One region of the Terribacillus sp. AE2B 122 genome, then DNA from elsewhere that is predicted to be linked to it. Evidence: riboswitches for the same ligand, from Rfam matches in the RefSeq annotation. Region 1 holds a riboswitch; each other region holds the start of a gene.
What was found. A riboswitch is a leader RNA that binds a small molecule or an ion and turns the genes downstream of it on or off. The one in region 1 is predicted to bind thiamine pyrophosphate.

Region 1 (4,416 bases):
ACACGTCATCCACAGCGGGTGTTGTTGGCCAAGCGACAGTTGGTACATATTCTGCGACGAAGCATGCAATGGTTGGGATTACAAAAACATTGGCTGCTGAGTATGCCGAGCAAGGCATTGTGGTAAATGCAATAGCTCCAGGTACGACAGAGACGCCGATGGTTCGAGAATATAAGGAAAAGAATCCAGATGCGTTCAAGAATGCGACGGAACCAATTCCGCAAAAGCGTCTTGGCCAGCCGGAGGAAGTGGCAGAGCTTGTCACATTCCTATTGACTGGTAAAGCACCATATATTAACGGTGTAGTTGTACCAATCGATGGCGGATTTACTGCAATTTAAACATGACTATAAAAGGAGAGATTTCCATGAAACGTTTTGAAGATAAAGTAGTATTGATTACAGGTGGCGGTTCTGGGTTAGGCCGCTCAGCAGCTTTGCAAGTAGCAAAAGAAGGTGCAAAACTTTCCCTTGTTGACTTGAGTGAAAAAGGAATGGAAGAGACAAAGCAGGAAGTTCTTGCAGTAGCACCTGAAGCAGAGGTCCTTACAATTGTGGCAAACTGTGCAAACGAGCCGGAAGTTGAGGCGTATGTAAAACAAACAATTGATCAGTTTGGTAAGATCGATAGTTTCTTCAACAACGCTGGTGTGGAAGGAACACAGAATCTAACAGAAGAGTACCCTGTGGATGAATTCGACCGCGTTGTGAACATTAACTTGAATGGTGTTTTCTACGGCATGCGTCACGTATTGAAAGTAATGAAAGAGCAAGGTCATGGTTCTGTAGTAAATACAGCTTCTGTAGGTGGTATCCGCGGAATCGGTAACCAGTCCGGCTATGCAGCAAGTAAGCATGGTGTAGTAGGTCTTACTAAAAACTCCGGTATCGAATACGGGCAATTCGGTGTAAGCATTAAAGCCATTGCACCAGGTGCCATCATGACACCAATGGTTGAAGGTTCCCTTCGTCAGCTTGGCGGAGAAAACTGGGAAGAGGCAGGAAAAGAATTCGTCAGCGTTAACCCGATGAAACGTTTTGGTAAGCCAGAGGAAGTCGGTTATCTTGTTGCATTCCTTCTTTCCGATCAAGCAAACTTCATCAATGCTACTGTTATACCAATTGATGGCGGACAATCTTATAAATACTAAGTCAAGCGCTGAAAAGACCATCTGGAATTTACCAGATGGTCTTTTTTCTATAATCAAAATCTTGCATAAAATGCTATTTATGTTACGATGTGGGTAAGTTCATAATGATTCACACTAGGGGATCCCTTTATAAGGGCTGAGATTAAGAGTAGTGACTCTTTAAACCCTCATAACCTGAACAGGTTCGGACCTGCGTAGGAAAGTGTAGACACTCGAGTTTACATGCTTTTTTTGGATGTATTTATTCGCAAGTTTCACACCACTTTCCTTTAGGGAGTGGTGTTTTTTGTATGTCCGGCCTGTTCGTATACAGGAGGTGATGGCAATCAAATTGATGGCAGTAACTGATGATGCACATGAGGCAGGAGACTTGCTGCGTATCTTGCTTGAGATACACCCTTTTGTCGATCATGTGCAGATCAGGGAGAAACGAAAGTCTGCTGGTGAAGTGTACCAACTCTGTAAGGAGCTTTTGGCGGAAGGGCTGCCAGCAAACAAGCTTTGGCTTAATGACCGAGTGGACACAGCTTCGTTGCTTGGCTTGAGGCAAGTGCATATACCGGGTCATGGTCTTCCGCTGGAAGAATTGAAAAAGCTGTATCCTGATTTGCGGATTGGTGCTCCTGTTCATTCACTTGAAGAAGCAGTACAGGCGGAGGCAGCCGGAGTTGTATACGCGCTATACGGGCATTGTTTTCCAACAGCCAGTAAGAAAGGGAAATCCCCGCAGCCTTTATCCAATTTAGGATATATTCGTCAGAACATCCGAACTCCCTTGTATGGAATAGGAGGAATCGATGTAGAACGATTAGTCTATTTGAAAGCGCTTGATTTAGATGGGGTTGCTGTTATGAGTGGTATCTTTTCAGAGAAAGATCCGCTTGATGCCGTGAAGAATTTAAGGGAGGAGTGTCTGCGTCTTGAAGAGATTCAGTGAAGTAGCAATTGTTGGAGGAGGTATCATCGGCAGCGCAATCGCTTATTATTTAGCAAAGGCGGGCCATCAAGTTGATTTGCTGGAAGCGGGCCAAGTGGGATCAGGCTCGACGCAAGCTGCAGCTGGTATGTTAGGCGCCCATTCTGAGTATAAGGAATTCGGTGCTTCACTTTATCCCTTTGCCCGTACTAGCCAAAGGCTTTATGAACAAGCGGAAGCGGATATTCGCTCCCTGACAGGGATAGATATGGAACGTCGTACAGGTGGTTTATTACAGCTTGTTTATACAGAAGGAGAAACAATAATGTCTCCGTTAGCTTCGTTGGAAGGTGTAACATGGCTGGATCGTGCAACTGCGTTAAAGAAAGTACCCGGATTGTCAGAATCAGTTTCAGGTGCTGTTCATATGGCAGAAGATGTGCATGTCACACCTGCAATTGCCTGCAGAGGATTCCATACAGCCGCACGTATGCTAGGTGCCCAAACTAATACGTATACCCGGGTCGATGAGATTGTGAAGGAATCCGGTCGTTATCGGTTACGGACTTCCAAGGGGGAATGGCAGGCTGATCGTGTGGTGATTGCCAGCGGGGTTTGGAGTAATGCTCTGCTCCAGCGTTCAGGATTAGGAATGCGGATTTTTCCAGTGAAGGGTGAGTGCATTGCTGTTACGAATACACAAACTCCTCTTACATGCAGTTTATTCCATGATCAGCATTATATTGTCCCGCGGAACAACAACGAACTGATCATAGGTGCAACCAAGGTCAAGAATGATTGGAGTACCGAACCCACACTTGGCGGATTACAGACTGTCATGGAGAAAGCGAGGAAGATGCTGCCGAATGTGGATAAGATGCCGTTTCGCAGAAGCTGGGCAGGTCTCAGACCTCAGACATCAGATGGCAAGCCGCTAATTGGTGAACATCCGGAAATGAAGGGCTTGTATATTGCTGCTGGACATCAGCGCAATGGAATTCTGCTTGCTCCAGCTACGGGTAAGATGATTTGTGATTTGATAGGCAACAATGAGGTTCCGGAAGAATGGAAGGAAGCATTTCGTGTCGACAGATTGAACACTGGCGAGGAGGTGTTAATGTGAACATTCAGCTGAATGGCAGGCAGCAGGAATTATCCGCTGATATCAAGACTATAGCTCAGCTGCTGGCATCACTTTCCCTGGAAAAAAGAATTGTGATTGTCGAACTGAATAAAGAGATCATTAACAAGACTGCATATGCAGAACAGTCGATTAGAAATGGTGATAAAGTTGAGCTGATTCATTTTGTAGGAGGAGGATGAAGGATGTTACAGATTGCAGATAAGACTTTTACTTCCCGTTTATTATTAGGAACAGGCAAATACCCGTCATTTGAGGTGCAGGAAGAGGCAGTCAATATTTCGAAGGCAGAGATACTGACATTTGCTGTGAGGCGGATGGATATATTTGAGCCATCTCAGCCTAATTTTCTGGAACAGCTGGATTTGGAAAAGTACTCTTTAATGCCAAATACAGCAGGGGCAAAGACGGCAGAGGAGGCTGTCCGTATAGCCAAACTAGCCAAAGCTTCCGGGTTATGCGATATGGTGAAAGTGGAAGTGATCGGCTGTGATAGGACGTTGCTTCCAGATCCAGTCGAGACTTTGCGGGCTTCAGAAATGCTGTTGGATGAAGGCTTCATTGTTCTGCCTTACACGTCAGATGATGTTGTATTAGCTAAGCGACTCGTCGATCTGGGAGTGCATGCGATCATGCCGGGTGCATCGCCAATTGGGTCAGGGAAAGGAATCATCAATCCTTTTAACCTGCGTATAATCATTGAACAGAGCAGTGTACCAGTCATTGTCGATGCTGGTATTGGTTCACCTAAAGATGCTGCCTATGCAATGGAACTTGGGGCTGATGGTGTCTTGTTGAATACAGCTGTGTCCGGTGCTGCTGACCCTGTTCGTATGGCACATGCAATGAAGCTAGCCATTGAGGCAGGCCGATTAGGGTTCGAAGCAGGAAGAATTCCCGAAAAAGATTATGCAGTGGCAAGCAGCCCGAATGAAGGTTTGATTACCTGATGAAGGATCGTTATCAGAAACAGGAGCTGTTCATCGGCAAGGATGGGCAGGCGCAGGTAGAAAACAGTAAAATTGTCTTAATAGGGATGGGGGCATTAGGCTCTGCTTCCGCAGAGATGCTAGTACGTGCAGGTATCGGAGAATTGGTGCTTATTGATCGGGATTATGTTGAATTTCATAATCTTCAGCGTCAGCAGCTGTATACCGAGCAAGATGCTGCTTCCTATTTGCCGAAAGCTTTTGCAGCAAGGGAGCGATT
Region 2 (4,416 bases), on a different contig from region 1:
CTAGTAGCATATTTAATTTTTTTTATCGAACAGGATTTTTTCTATTTGCTCTTATATGCGATTAATATGCTTTATGTAGTGAAAAGTCCAGCTAAGTTCTGGACTGGTTATTTAATTGTTAATGCTGTTACAGGCATCATGCTGCTTACGGATATATATGGGATTCATGATTGGACATGGGGATATATTTCTCCCGGTATCCTGATCAGTCTCATTACACCAGCAGTTTGGAAAGTACAAGAAAAGTGGTACCGCAAATGGGAGGCAGTAAATGAGGAGCTTGCTGACACAAAAAAGCAAGTGGAGGAATTAATAAAAGAGCGAGAACGGGACAGAATTGCACGTGATCTGCATGATACAGTAGGACAGACGTTATCAACGATTTCAGTGAAAAGTGATATATCGAAGAAGCTTTTATACAAGAATCAAGAGCGGGCAGAACAGGAATTAGATGATATCCAGCAGTTATCTCGATCCCTGCTTCAAGAAATGCGGGAAATCGTGAGCGATTTGCGTTTTGTATCTTTGCAGGAGGAAGTGGAAGCAGCGCAGCTTAGATTAAAAGAAGCTGGTATTGCTCCTGAATTAGAACAGCAAATTCCTTCGATAGAAGACAGTTCAAAGGAAACAATGATTGCCTATATACTCAAAGAAGCTGTCACAAATGTCATTCGTCATAGTAACGCTACCGTTTGTAAAATCCGAGTTATACAATCTAATAACTATCTGCATTTACAGGTGGAGGACAATGGCGGCTATGATAATATGCTGTCACAAGACGGAAACGGCTTAGATGGAATTAGAAAAAGAGTCAGTCTAATGAAGGGGGAAGCCCATTTTCATAAGCGGATAAATGGCGGCTTGCACTTGATAGTAAAAGTTCCTATGCAAACCGAAGGAGGAAATAGTAATGATTCGTTTGCTGTTGGCGGATGATCAGAATATGCTTCGAGGTGCCATGGCGACAATGCTCGATCTTGAAGAAGATTTCGTTGTCATCAAACAAGCTGCCAATGGTGAGGAAGTATTGCAAGCACTTCAAACGCAAACTTTCGATTTACTAATCCTCGATATTGAAATGCCTAAATATGATGGCTTGGAAGTGGTCAAGCAAATGCGGCAAAACAGCCGTAAAGAGAAGGTGCTGCTGCTTACCACCTTTTCTACGGCTGCTTATGTTAAAGAAGCTATGAAAATGAAGGTTGAGGGTTATTTGCTGAAGGATACGCCAAGTGAGCAACTGGCTCATGCAGTGAGGGATATTGTATATCACGGACGCACGGTAATTAGTCCAGAGATAACGTATCAATTTGTACAAGGCGTTGATAACCCGCTAAGTGAACGAGAAATGAAAATCCTTTCTCTTGCGGAAAAAGGCTTCTCAACAAAACAAATAGCAGCTGAACTATTTTTGTCACCAGGCACCATCCGGAACTATTTTTCGGAACTTCTGGATAAGCTGGGAGCACAGAACCGTTCACAAGCAGTCTACATAGCGAAAGAGAAGGAATACATATAAAAAACACAGCTCCCGTAAGGAACTGTGCTTTTAGGTTTAGTCTCGTGCATCCAGCATGGATTGCAGTTTCTTGGAAACAGCTAGAAGGATTAGACCTACTACGATAGCGACTGCACCGATTATACTGAAAATCTCTACATAACCGAGTGATTCTGTCAATGCAGCAAGCTGTCCAGCGATAAGGCTGGCAATACCAGTTGCGGCCATCCAGACACCCATCAATAGAGAAGCAATTTTCACTGGTGCTACTCGGCTTACCATCGATAGACCAACAGGTGATAAACATAGTTCACCTAATGTGTGGAACAGGTAGGTGAAGACGATGAATAGAATATTAGCTCTATGAACAATATCCCCTTCGTCACTGCCTGTATATAGTACTGCTGGAACTAAGATCATAAATCCTAATCCTAATAGAATCATACCCATGGACATTTTTGTCGTTGTCCGAAAATCTCCACGTTTTGATTTACTCAATTTCAGCCAAATAGCAGATATGATTGGTGCAAGGATGACAATGAACAGTGGGTTCACTGATTGGAACCAGGAAACTGGTATAGTGTAACCGCCAATGTTTCGATCAATAAAATCTCTCGTATATAGTGTTAGGGAAGTACTTGCTTGTTCGAAGCCAGCCCAGAAGAAAATGATGAATACAGCTAAAATTAATACTGCACCTGTACGTTTCTTGTCAGCAGCAGTCATTTTGGCTGGAACGCCATCAGCAGAAATATTAGATCGCGCAGGTTTTGTTCCGATATCACCTAAATATTTCTTACCCAAAGTGCTGAAGATCAATTGGCCGATGACCATACCAATGGAAGATGCCAAGAAGGCCCATTTGAAGCCAAAGTGTTCGATACCGGCAGCATCAGTCGTATGGAAAAGATCCTCTGCAAGAAATCCTGCAATTAGAGGAGAGAAGAATGCACCGATGTTGATGCCCATGTAGAAGATGGTGAATGCAGCATCTTTACGTTTATCCATCGGGTGATACAACTCACCAACATGTGTTGAGATATTCGGTTTGAAGAACCCGTTACCAAGTATGAGGAACAACATACCGATGTATAATCCCCACTGATTGTTGAATAGGAATATTGTGAAATCTCCGATCGCCATCGTTACGCCACCAATAGTGATAGCAGTACGCAGGCCGATATACTTGTCAGTCAAGTAACCACCGATAATTGGTGTGAAGTAGATAATTCCTGTGTACAAACCATAAATTATTGCGGCTTGTTGCGTATTCATTCCTAATCCACCGCTAATAGCTGCAGCAGTTAAGTAAAGCATCAGTACAGCACGCATGCCATAGTAGCTATATCTTTCCCACATTTCTGTGAAGAAGAGAAGATACAATCCCTTTGGATGCTTCTTCCCTTGTGGGATTGTAGCTGGTGTATCCATTTTGAATCCTCCCTTTTTTAGAACATTGTCCATTATACGTCATAGTTTTTCTCGAATTCAAACAATTTCGTTAGATGAAGTAAAAGTAATAAAATTGCTAAAATTAGCACTTGGGTAATATTTCATCTAAAGGAAATATTAATATTTCTTGCTAGCGCTATCAATTTTCTATATAATGGATAGACAACAGAAAACAAAACGGTACAAATAAGCCTGCAGGGGGAGCCATTTCGGCTGAGATGGACATATGTCCAGACCCTTCGAACCTGTGAGTTAGCACTCGCGTAGGGATGTAGCTTCTTTGATGGGAAACAATGCACTTTGGGCCATCGGAAGAGATCCCTCTGCAGCATTGTTTTTTTGTTGCATTCTTTATTAGGGGAGAAAAAATATGCAATCAAGAAGCAAGGTTTTATTTTTAGTAGAGGTGGCAATATTTGCCGCACTCGCATTCGTACTGGACTTATTCTCATTCAAAGCATGGGCGCAGGGAGGCAGTATCTCCTTGCAAATGGTTCCGATATTCTTAATGGCATTTCGCTGGGGGTGGAAAGGCGGACTTACAACAGGGTTAGTTGTAGGATTGCTGCAGTTAGTCACCGGCCCTTATATAATACATGTTGTCCAAGGTTTTTTAGATTATCCTTTGGCCTTCACTTTAGTTGGACTGGCAGCTGTAACAGCTGGTCCAGCGCGTAAAGCGGCAAAAGAAAATAACCGAACTAAGCTTATTGGATTCTTAATCATCGGAACATTGATTGGCAGTATCGGGCGGTTCGCTGCGCATTTTGTAGGAGGAATGGTCTTTTTCGGATCTGCAGCTGCTCCTGGACAAACGGTTTGGGCATACTCGCTTATATATAATGGCTCCTACTTGCTGCCAAGCTTTATAGCCAGCATTATTGTTATTCTGATTTTGGTTTTGGCTCAACCGAAACTTATCTTACCAAAGAAATAAAAAAAGGCACTGTCTCATTGGACAGTGCCTTTCCATTTAGATTAGCAAGCCTTCGACGTTGTCTGTTTCTGTGACAATCAAGAAGATTTTCCCTTCATCGAGATCCTCTTCAAAATCCTCAGCTTCTTCCTGAGAAAAACCGATTTCCTTCAATTTCGCACGTAGTTCATCACCTTGTTTACTGAACATGCTGCCTACAGCACTTTTAGCTCCCATCTCGGATAATCCAATCGTATTGGCATCCACTTTACTGGATACACGTTTCGTTCTGTCATCATCATGTGACAATACATAGATGTTATCTTTGTTTACGCCTTTTGTGCTTAAAAGTTGAATGTCTTCTTGCAGCTTTTCATCGTTTGTGTACTCTTTTAAATATGGTTTCATGTTGAATTCTCCTTTTTAAGCTAATTTGATGTACTAAATATCTACCCGCTGGCTAGAAAATAAAACCAACAATAATAGTTACAAAAATTCAATATAGTATGACTATTTATCTGAAAATCGGCATACAGACGCTGTGTGTTGT
Region 3 (4,416 bases), on a different contig from region 1:
GAGTTGCAGGAACAGAATACGAAGGAAGCAGAACAAACATATGAGCAGGCAACCGAGGATGTTAGGCAGGCCACTATAATATTATCAAGCGTTATAGGAGTCGCTTTAATACTATTAATAGCGATCGGATTACTTATATCGAAGCTTATTGTCTCTCCAGTGAAAGAACTGCGAAACTTATTGGGCAAAGCGGCAGATGGAGACTTCAGCTCTGATGGTTCGTATCGATCCAAGGATGAGATGGGAGAATTGACAGCTTCTTATAATGCTATGGCAGATGGCATGCGATCTATTATTCGAGTTGTGAATGATACGTCACAGCAAGTGGCTGCATCTGCAGAGGAATTGAGTGCTAGTGCAGAACAAAGCAGTTCATCTTCCGAACATGTAGCAAGAACGATACAGGAGCTGGCAGAGGGTTCTGTTCAGCAGCTCGAGCTAGTTACGACAGCAACAGGTACAATGGGCAATATGGGGCAGCACACGGACCAGCTGGCTTCGAACGTTCAAAATGTTGAAGGAGCAGTACAAAAGACATCCGAGCTTTCTGTCCAGGGAGGACATGCAATTAAGGATGTAAACGTACAGATGAATACAATTACATCTCATGTGCAAGAGCTTTCTGCTTCGATTGACAGCCTGAACAAGCGGTCTAGGGAGATCAGTGACATTACAAGCGTTATCACGGATATTTCTGCACAGACAAATCTTCTTGCACTGAATGCTACTATCGAGGCTGCTCAGGCTGGGGAACATGGTAAAGGGTTTGCAGTAGTTGCCGATGAGGTACGTAAATTAGCTGAAGAAACAAAGGGAGCGGCAGGTCAAATTGCTGACTTGGTAGGCTTTATCCAACAGGATACGACGAAAACCATTGATTTGATGGAGCATGCAACGAATGAAGTACAGGCTGGTACACGAGTTGTAGATCAAGCTGGCGGTTCTTTCCATCAGATTGAAACTGCAGTAGCTGGTTTGGTTGATGAATTCCGTGAGGTGAGAGTCGCGCTGGAAGGTATGATTAAAGGCACGGATTCAGTCAATATGTCACTTGGTGATGTGAACGAGGTAGCAGAAGAAGGAGCAGCTTCAACGGAAAGTGTGTCAGCTGCGACAGAGCAGCAGCTCGCAGCCATGCAGGAAATAGCTGCATCATCCAGTTCACTTGCATTTATGGCAGAGGAGCTCCAAACCGCAATTGCTCGCTTTAGGGTGTAAGTTAATTGACTAGCAGATAGTAACCGATAAAGGATAAGATTAATAACAGAAAAACGTATATCATCCATTTCACATTTGAACCCTCCTCTAAGAAGTAGACGTATACTTCCTGGAAAAGGGTTCATTTTTTTACATTGTTTTCATCCAAGCCGTGCATACTAGTCGCAGTATGTACAAAGGAGGCAATGAAATGGATGCTTTTCAAGCAGGAGAAATCGTCTATGTAATTATCCGCAATCCCCATGCACAGGGAGTAGCCAATATACAGGAAGCGGCGGTCGTCCATAACCCGGAAAAGCCAGGTGAACTGGCCTTGTTTGTGTATGAAACCTATTATCCGCTCAATGATGAGGTGGCGGTTTATCAGGATCTCGGAGAGGCGGAAGAAGCATATGTGTCCGCTTTTGGCTTAGCCGATGGTGGTTATTATGGTTAAGCCGTTTGTGCCGCAGCTTGTGTATATAGAGCCTCGAGCATTGGAATACCCGCTTGGAGTGAAGCTGAAGAACAAGTTCCAGGACATGGGAGTAGAAATACGTGAAACAACTTCCCACAACCAGGTACGTAATCTACCGGGCGATAATGATTTCCAGAAGTACCGTACCGCCAAATCAACGTTAGTTGTAGGTGTGCGTAAAACTCTGAAATTCGATACATCCAAACCTTCAGCAGAATATGCTATTCCATTTGCGACAGGCTGCATGGGGCATTGTCATTATTGTTACCTGCAAACGACGATGGGATCCAAACCTTATATCCGCACGTATGTAAATACAGATGAAATATTTGATGCAGCTGAGCAGTACATGCAGGAAAGAGCGCCAGAAGAAACACGGTTTGAGGCTTCCTGTACATCAGATATCGTTGGTATTGATCATCTGACGCACACGTTGAAACATGCGATTGAATATTTCGGCCGCTCCAAGCACGGACAACTGCGCTTTGTAACGAAATTCGCTCATGTGGATCATTTGTTGGACGCAGACCATCAGGGACGGACGCGATTCCGCTTCAGCATTAATGATGATTATGTGATCAAATACTTCGAGCCAGGCACCTCCAGATTGAAAGATCGCATCGAAGCTGCGGTGAAGGTAGCCGAGGCCGGGTATCCACTTGGATTCATCGTCGCTCCGATTTATCTGCATGACGGCTGGCAGACGGGCTATCCGGAAATGCTCGAACATCTTGAAGCAGCTTTGCCTGAACATGCCAAAAAGAACTTAACCTTCGAATTGATTCAGCATCGATTCACGAAGCCAGCAAAGCGCGTTATCGAGAAAAATTATCCGATGTCGAAGCTTGAGCTGGATGAAAGCAAACGGAAATATAAATGGGGGCGCTATGGTATCGGAAAATACGTCTACCAGAATGAAGAGCAAGAAGAAATTAAGGATGTAATAGGAAGCACAATCTATAAAATGTTCCCGCAATCCAGAATTGAATATTTCACGTGATTCATTGGTTGACAATCACATCTGTGCATGTGATAGTTAAGGGGACAATTGAATTTTGAGGAAGTCCACTAGGGGTGCCATTTGGCTGAGATAAGAGTAATCTTTATCCCTTTGAACCTGATCTGGTTAACACCAGCGTAGGGAAGTGGAGCCGGATTCGTGTATTTTCTGAACACTTGACTATACGAGTCGCTCCATACTTCTGGAGCGGCTTTTTTATATGGCCGGCGCCAATCACCCTTTCCGACGGGGCTTTCTCCAATAGGAGGAGAAAACATGTTTTCTGCACAATTGAGAGAAGAAGCAAACCCGATTTTCGAAGCGATCTATGCACATCCTTTCGTAGAAGGAGTTGCGAATGGCTATGTGCCGCGTGAGGCATTGATCCATTATGTGAAAGCTGACTATGAGTATTTGACCGCATTTGCCCGTATCTACGGCTTGGCAGTCAGCAAATGCGAAACGCGTGAAGAGATGGAGTTTTATCAGTCCCAAATTCATTTTGTCCTGCATAGCGAGATTCATCCGCATAATGTCTTTTGCAAGGTGGCGGGCGTGCGATACGAGGACTTGCAGCGCATGACACCACCGCCTGCTGCTGACCATTATATTTCACATATGATGAACAGTGCTGTACAAGGAGACATCGGCGAGCTGATGGCAGCGCTTCTCCCTTGTCCATGGACGTATCAAGCGCTGGCAGCTCATATTATCGAAACGAAGGCACCCGACGAATCCAATCCGTTCTTGGAGTGGATTCAGTTTTATAGCAGCAGGGAAGATGGTATGCCGGATGTGACAGCAGAGCTTAGCAAGCGACTGGATAAGTGGGCCGAGACAGCGGGATCTGCTGCAAAAGAACGTGCGCGGAAAGCTTTTCTTAAAAGCTGTATGCTGGAGCATAGTTTCTGGGAGATGGCCGCTACTCAGCAGGACTGGATGATCCCATTGAAAGGGGCGTCCGTTCATGCCTGATATCAAGAGCGCTTTGACAATAGCCGGAACTGATCCGTCAGGAGGAGCAGGAATTCAGGCGGATCTGAAGACTTTTCAGGAGCGTGACGTATACGGAATGAGTGTGGTCACCTCCCTCGTTGCCCAAAACACGCTAGGAGTGCAGGCAGTTCATCATGTTCCAGTCGAATTTCTTGAACAACAGCTGGAATCAATCTTCTCAGATATCACCCCTGCTGCGGTAAAAACAGGAATGATTGCATCAGAAGAGATGATGCGCTGCATCGCTGCTGTTTTGAGTAAAACAAAAGGTGTATATGTGATGGATCCTGTTATGTATGCTAAAAGTGGGCATGCACTTATGGGAGAGGATTCACGAGATGCACTGAAGACGCATCTTGTTCCGCTAGCAGCACTTATTACACCGAATATTCCGGAAGCGGAAGAACTTACGGGAATTCATATCGTAGATGAAAAAAGCATCAAAGCAGCAGGAAAAATAATCGTCCGGGAGTATGGGGCCAAAGCTGTCTTGATAAAAGGCGGTCATATGGAAGGAACATCTGCAGCAGATTGGCTCTACGATGGAAGCAGCTTCACGGCCTACACTGCCGAACGTATTCAGACAAAGCATACTCATGGTACTGGATGCACTTATTCGGCAGCTATAACCGCAGAACTGGCTAAAGGAAGATCTCTGCAAGAAGCAGTCAGGATCGGTAAGGATTTTGTAACAGATGCGATTTCGTATTCGCTTCAGCTCGGAAAAGGAAATGGTCCGACAAAT
Region 4 (4,416 bases), on a different contig from region 1:
GGATAGCCAAGGCTAGTGCATCTTGCACGGTTTCTCTCGGTAGCTCCCAAAGGAGGAACTGCTGCGTGATGGAGGGATTCTCCGGTGTCTTTGCAAACAGCAGTGTTGACACAAGCATGCCGACTGCGAAAAGGGTGAAAGGGAGCAGATATAGAAGATACTTCTTGATTTGCACCTTTCCAAACAGCAATGTAACGGCAATCGTCCAGCCAATGTATAAAAGCAGTGCCAATGGATCAAAGAGGAAAGCAATGACGATCGCAGCTATCGTCACTGTCCCTGCTTTGATGCTAGGATTAATATGATGCATAGAGACTGTTCTCCTGTGTCCGCTTATTATAAGCTTCTTTTGCGGGAAGGGAGAGTCCATAGTCTGACAGATCTTTTCTCTTCCAAATTCCTGCAGGCTGGTCATCTGCTACTATACGCCCTTGATCCACAATCAACACGCGCGAAGCAAAACGATCGACCAGTTCCATATCATGTGTAATCATGACAATGGTGCACCCGCGTTGATGATGTCTCCAGATTAAATCCATCAGTACTTCAGTAGTATGGCTGTCTTGACCGAATGTTGGTTCATCAAGCACGAGCAGTTGAGGCTTTTGAACAAGCATGGTCGATACACTGAGCCGTCGTTTTTGACCTTGGCTCAAGGTGAATGGATGCTTATCGGCTTGTGCAGCTAACTGGATATCCTCCAAGACCCTCTGAATTTCATCCGCGTTTACTGCCTGTCCGAAGGCGATTTCATTCCAAACAGAGTCTGTAAGAAACTGATGCTCAGGATTTTGAAATACATAACCGATTTGCTGGTAGAGTTCATTTGTTTTCCAACGACGTAACTTCTTTCCGAGAACTTCGATATCTCCGGCTGTGGGCTTCAGCAATCCAGTAATTTGCCGGGAAAGAAGCGTCTTTCCGCTGCCGTTTTTCCCTGTAATAGCCAGGAATTCTCCGTGCTTAATAGTAAGAGCAGGGATATCCAGCAAGACCTTTTCTTTATTGCGAAAAACAGCATTCTCCACTTGAATGATTTGCTCTTTCTTCTGCAAAACCTCTGAAGTTTTCGTCTGAAACTGCAAATCAGGAGGGAGAAGGTCAATTGTAAGCGGCCAGGGCTTTGGAAGCTGTGCTTGCTTGGCAAGAAGAGCTGCTTCTGGCAGCCAAATGCCGCGCTGCTGTAGCTCCTCGTCATACATGTTTACTGCCTCACTCAAGTCTCCGTCAAAGAATAATGATCCATCTTGGTCCAGCAGCATCGTCCGGTTAATAATAGGCAGCCAGTAGTCAATGTTGTGCTCAATAATCAGAAGTGTGATCTCCTGCTCTTCTTTTAGGTGACGGATTGTTTCAACAAGGTCCTTGCTCGCAGCCGGATCCAGATTAGCTGTCGGTTCATCTAAAATGAGCAACCGAGGCTCCAGTGCCAGAACTGCTGCAAGTGCCAGCTTCTGTTTCTGCCCGCCGGAAAGGGTATGGATTTGATCTTTTCTCCGATGCTGCAAACCGACAAGGGAGAGGACTCGATCGATTTCTGACTCCATCAAATCCGGAGATATTTTCTTATTTTCTAAGCCGAAGGCAATTTCATCCTCTACTGTCAGCATACAGAATTGCGTTTCTGGATCCTGAAATACAGTTCCAACCTCTAAATTGATTTTTCCGCTTTTGAAATCCTCGATCATGGATCCTGCGAAGCAGATACTACCGCTCATCTTCCCATCCAGTTCTTTTGGATACAACCCGTTTAAACAGTATGTGAGGGTGCTCTTTCCAGACCCGCTTGGTCCCAGCAGGAGTATGCTGTCTCCTTCTTGAACCGTAAAACTCAAATCATCTAAGGTAGGGGTGCTCTCTTCCTCAAATGTGACGGTCAGTTGGTCAACTTCCAGTAGGTGCTGTGTCATCCTGCTTTTCGCTGGCGATATGTTTTACCGAGCGGGAAGCTCGTCAATGTGCCAGTTTTCGCCAGCGCCTCACTGATTGCTTTGCCGATCAAACCACTTATAACAGCTCCACTGATGATTCGTACAACAAGCATAAGCACAACGTAAGAAGGGTCAAGAGCTACAAAACCACCTCGGAAATAACCCCAGATGAAACTTGTAATGGCAGCCCCAATACCAGCACCCATTAATACAAGAACATGATAAGAACGATAGCGTGTCAGGGCAAATGCTGCTTCAGCTCCAAGACCTTGTACGACAGCAGAGAGAATAACGATAGGTCCGACACTGCTGCCAATCAGCACTTCGACAACGCCGGCAATCGTTTCCGAGACAAGAGCAACACCGGGTTTTTGGATGATATAAGCAGCTACGATCGAGACAAGGAACCATACCCCGAAGATTATATCAGTTCCGATCGGTCCGATTAGTCCCATCATGACGACGTTGACTGGCAGGAATAGGAGATAAACAATGCCGAACACGACAGCGAGCGCTGCCATGACGACTATATCTTTCATTCTCCAGTTTTTCATTTGATTCCACCCTTTGCAGATGGACTGTTAGCTGACATTGTCACTGTCATAACTGTATGGGATGAACCTGAGTTTTCAGTTTCAGTAAAGACATGCTCCAAACCTTCAAAAACATCAATACTATTGCCATCAAGGCGAGTGGAATAATGAGACTTGGAAACAGTTATTCCGTGGGAACGCATGTTTTCAATTTGACTGTAGATGGTATCCATATAATTTCCGCCGCCCAAAGGATATAGCGAGAATTTGGAAGCTGTCTCAAGCTTTATATCTTTTACATTCGGAAGGTTCAGCTTTGTTTCGTCCTCGGCCATATAGACATCCCCAGTAGAATCACCGGGACATCCAATGGAATATGTACCATTGAACACAACATGATCACCATCTTTAGCTGCTGCTAAGAAAATAGCAGAGGTGACATCAAATACGTGCGGAATTCTCCCACGCACTAATGTTGTGACATCGTCGGTCTCAATCCAAACTTTTGACGTATCTACGGTTCTCAGCGCCTCTAGAATGATTTCTTTGAATCTGTCTGCCATCGGATAAACCGAAAAACTGCAGCCGGCAATCCGGCTAGTTCCGCAATAATTTTGTATTTCCATAATGATTCCTCCTATTTTTTTGCATATAAAAAGCGACGGCACCATAGGGCGCAGTCGCAGAATATACAAAAAGAATAGGACAATTCTGGCTGCACTTCCCCACGCTGGTATTATCCAGATCGAGTTCAAAGGGTCAGAATCACATGATTCCTCTCAGCCGTTACCAGCTCCCCCAGTGCGTCGCTTATGCAATTGATAGCTCTATAGTAAAAAAGATAGCTGGATTTGTAAAGGGTTTCCTACTGAAAGATTCTGATTTCTTACTTCTCAAGGATTAGAAACGAGTCTTTAATCGGCGAGAGTGCAAAGGATTATCCTGCAAGACTTAAGGGAAATAGTACAAGAATGAAAAGATGGAGGGGATAACATGGAGAAGCACGCTTTTTCGGGTAATGCGTGGGAGTGGCTTCAGCTAGATGAGAAAGTGGATAAAGAAAGAAAAGACGAGTTAAACGCCTACACAATGCACATACCATGGGTACAACATATACATACTTCTGATACGAATAGTTTGCAAATGGAGACGACTAATGAGTACTCTCTCGCTCTTTGGGGCTCGCTCATATATGTACAAGAAGCAGACAAGAAAGAAGAAAAACATCTGTTTCACTTCTTTGTGAGAGAGAATATGTTATTAACAACAGCACTTGATTTTAAACTATTGCCGACAACGTCAAAAAATGAAATTCTAGCTAAAATGCAAAATGCGAACAATGCGATTGAGGGGTTTATGATCCTCATGGGGGAAATAATTTCAGCTTTTCTACATAAAATTGATCAATACGAAGTCAGATTAAAGGATTTACTTTGGCAGGTAAAAGAGAATAATGATACAAAGCTGCTTAATAAAATTGCTGAAAACCGACATGAGATATTAGTATGGAAGAACTTTCTGATACCTTTCATAGAGGTTAAGACAGGCGTTATTGAAGCATTTGGGGAGAAATATACGCAGAATGTACATTTTAAGCGGACAAACTATCGTTTTGAACGCTGTCAGAATCTTGTTCGAGCTTATGAAGAAGAAATCAGAGGCTTGATTGATTTTGAAGATGTTGTATCTTCTTTTAGAGGCAATGAAATTATGAAGACACTTACTGTCATGACTGTGCTTTTTACTCCTGTCATGGCGCTTGGTGCATTATGGGGCATGAACTTTGATAATATGCCGGAATTAAAATGGAAATTCGGGTATGCCGGAGCTCTGATTTTAATCCTCATTTCCACTCTTCTAGTATATTGGTTCTTGAAGGCAAAAGGCTGGACGGGAGATATGCTTAAGTCGAAGAAGAAGCAGAAGTATGTGGATTAAAAAAAGCGAAGCGA

Region 2: another riboswitch for thiamine pyrophosphate. It lies ahead of thiT (energy-coupled thiamine transporter ThiT); the one in region 1 lies ahead of AE2B122_RS17295 (thiamine phosphate synthase).
Region 3: another riboswitch for thiamine pyrophosphate. It lies ahead of tenA (thiaminase II); the one in region 1 lies ahead of AE2B122_RS17295 (thiamine phosphate synthase).
Region 4: another riboswitch for thiamine pyrophosphate. It lies ahead of AE2B122_RS17495 (YkoF family thiamine/hydroxymethylpyrimidine-binding protein); the one in region 1 lies ahead of AE2B122_RS17295 (thiamine phosphate synthase).

The regions. Positions count from the first base shown of each region.
Region 1 covers NZ_LR700950.1:68,470-72,885, forward strand. Annotated here, with positions in the region: gene AE2B122_RS17285 (SDR family NAD(P)-dependent oxidoreductase) at 1-341, shown strand, start outside; gene AE2B122_RS17290 (SDR family oxidoreductase) at 368-1,150, shown strand; TPP riboswitch at 1,257-1,368, shown strand; gene AE2B122_RS17295 (thiamine phosphate synthase) at 1,470-2,087, shown strand; gene thiO (glycine oxidase ThiO) at 2,071-3,189, shown strand; gene thiS (sulfur carrier protein ThiS) at 3,186-3,389, shown strand; gene AE2B122_RS17310 (thiazole synthase) at 3,393-4,157, shown strand; gene AE2B122_RS17315 (ThiF family adenylyltransferase) at 4,157-4,416, shown strand, end outside.
Region 2 covers NZ_LR700955.1:4,970-9,385, forward strand. Annotated here, with positions in the region: gene AE2B122_RS18810 (sensor histidine kinase) at 1-936, shown strand, start outside; gene AE2B122_RS18815 (DNA-binding response regulator) at 911-1,519, shown strand; gene AE2B122_RS18820 (peptide MFS transporter) at 1,556-2,929, opposite strand; TPP riboswitch at 3,138-3,237, shown strand; gene thiT (energy-coupled thiamine transporter ThiT) at 3,321-3,887, shown strand; gene AE2B122_RS18830 (general stress protein) at 3,924-4,274, opposite strand.
Region 3 covers NZ_LR700947.1:94,148-98,563, reverse strand. Annotated here, with positions in the region: gene AE2B122_RS14465 (methyl-accepting chemotaxis protein) at 1-1,218, shown strand, start outside; gene AE2B122_RS14460 (transcriptional regulator SplA domain-containing protein) at 1,409-1,654, shown strand; gene splB (spore photoproduct lyase) at 1,647-2,675, shown strand; TPP riboswitch at 2,736-2,836, shown strand; gene tenA (thiaminase II) at 2,952-3,650, shown strand; gene thiD (bifunctional hydroxymethylpyrimidine kinase/phosphomethylpyrimidine kinase) at 3,643-4,416, shown strand, end outside.
Region 4 covers NZ_LR700951.1:69-4,484, reverse strand. Annotated here, with positions in the region: gene AE2B122_RS17510 (energy-coupling factor transporter transmembrane protein EcfT) at 1-310, opposite strand, end outside; gene AE2B122_RS17505 (ABC transporter ATP-binding protein) at 297-1,910, opposite strand; gene AE2B122_RS17500 (ECF transporter S component) at 1,907-2,485, opposite strand; gene AE2B122_RS17495 (YkoF family thiamine/hydroxymethylpyrimidine-binding protein) at 2,482-3,090, opposite strand; TPP riboswitch at 3,170-3,274, opposite strand; gene AE2B122_RS17490 (magnesium transporter CorA family protein) at 3,458-4,402, shown strand.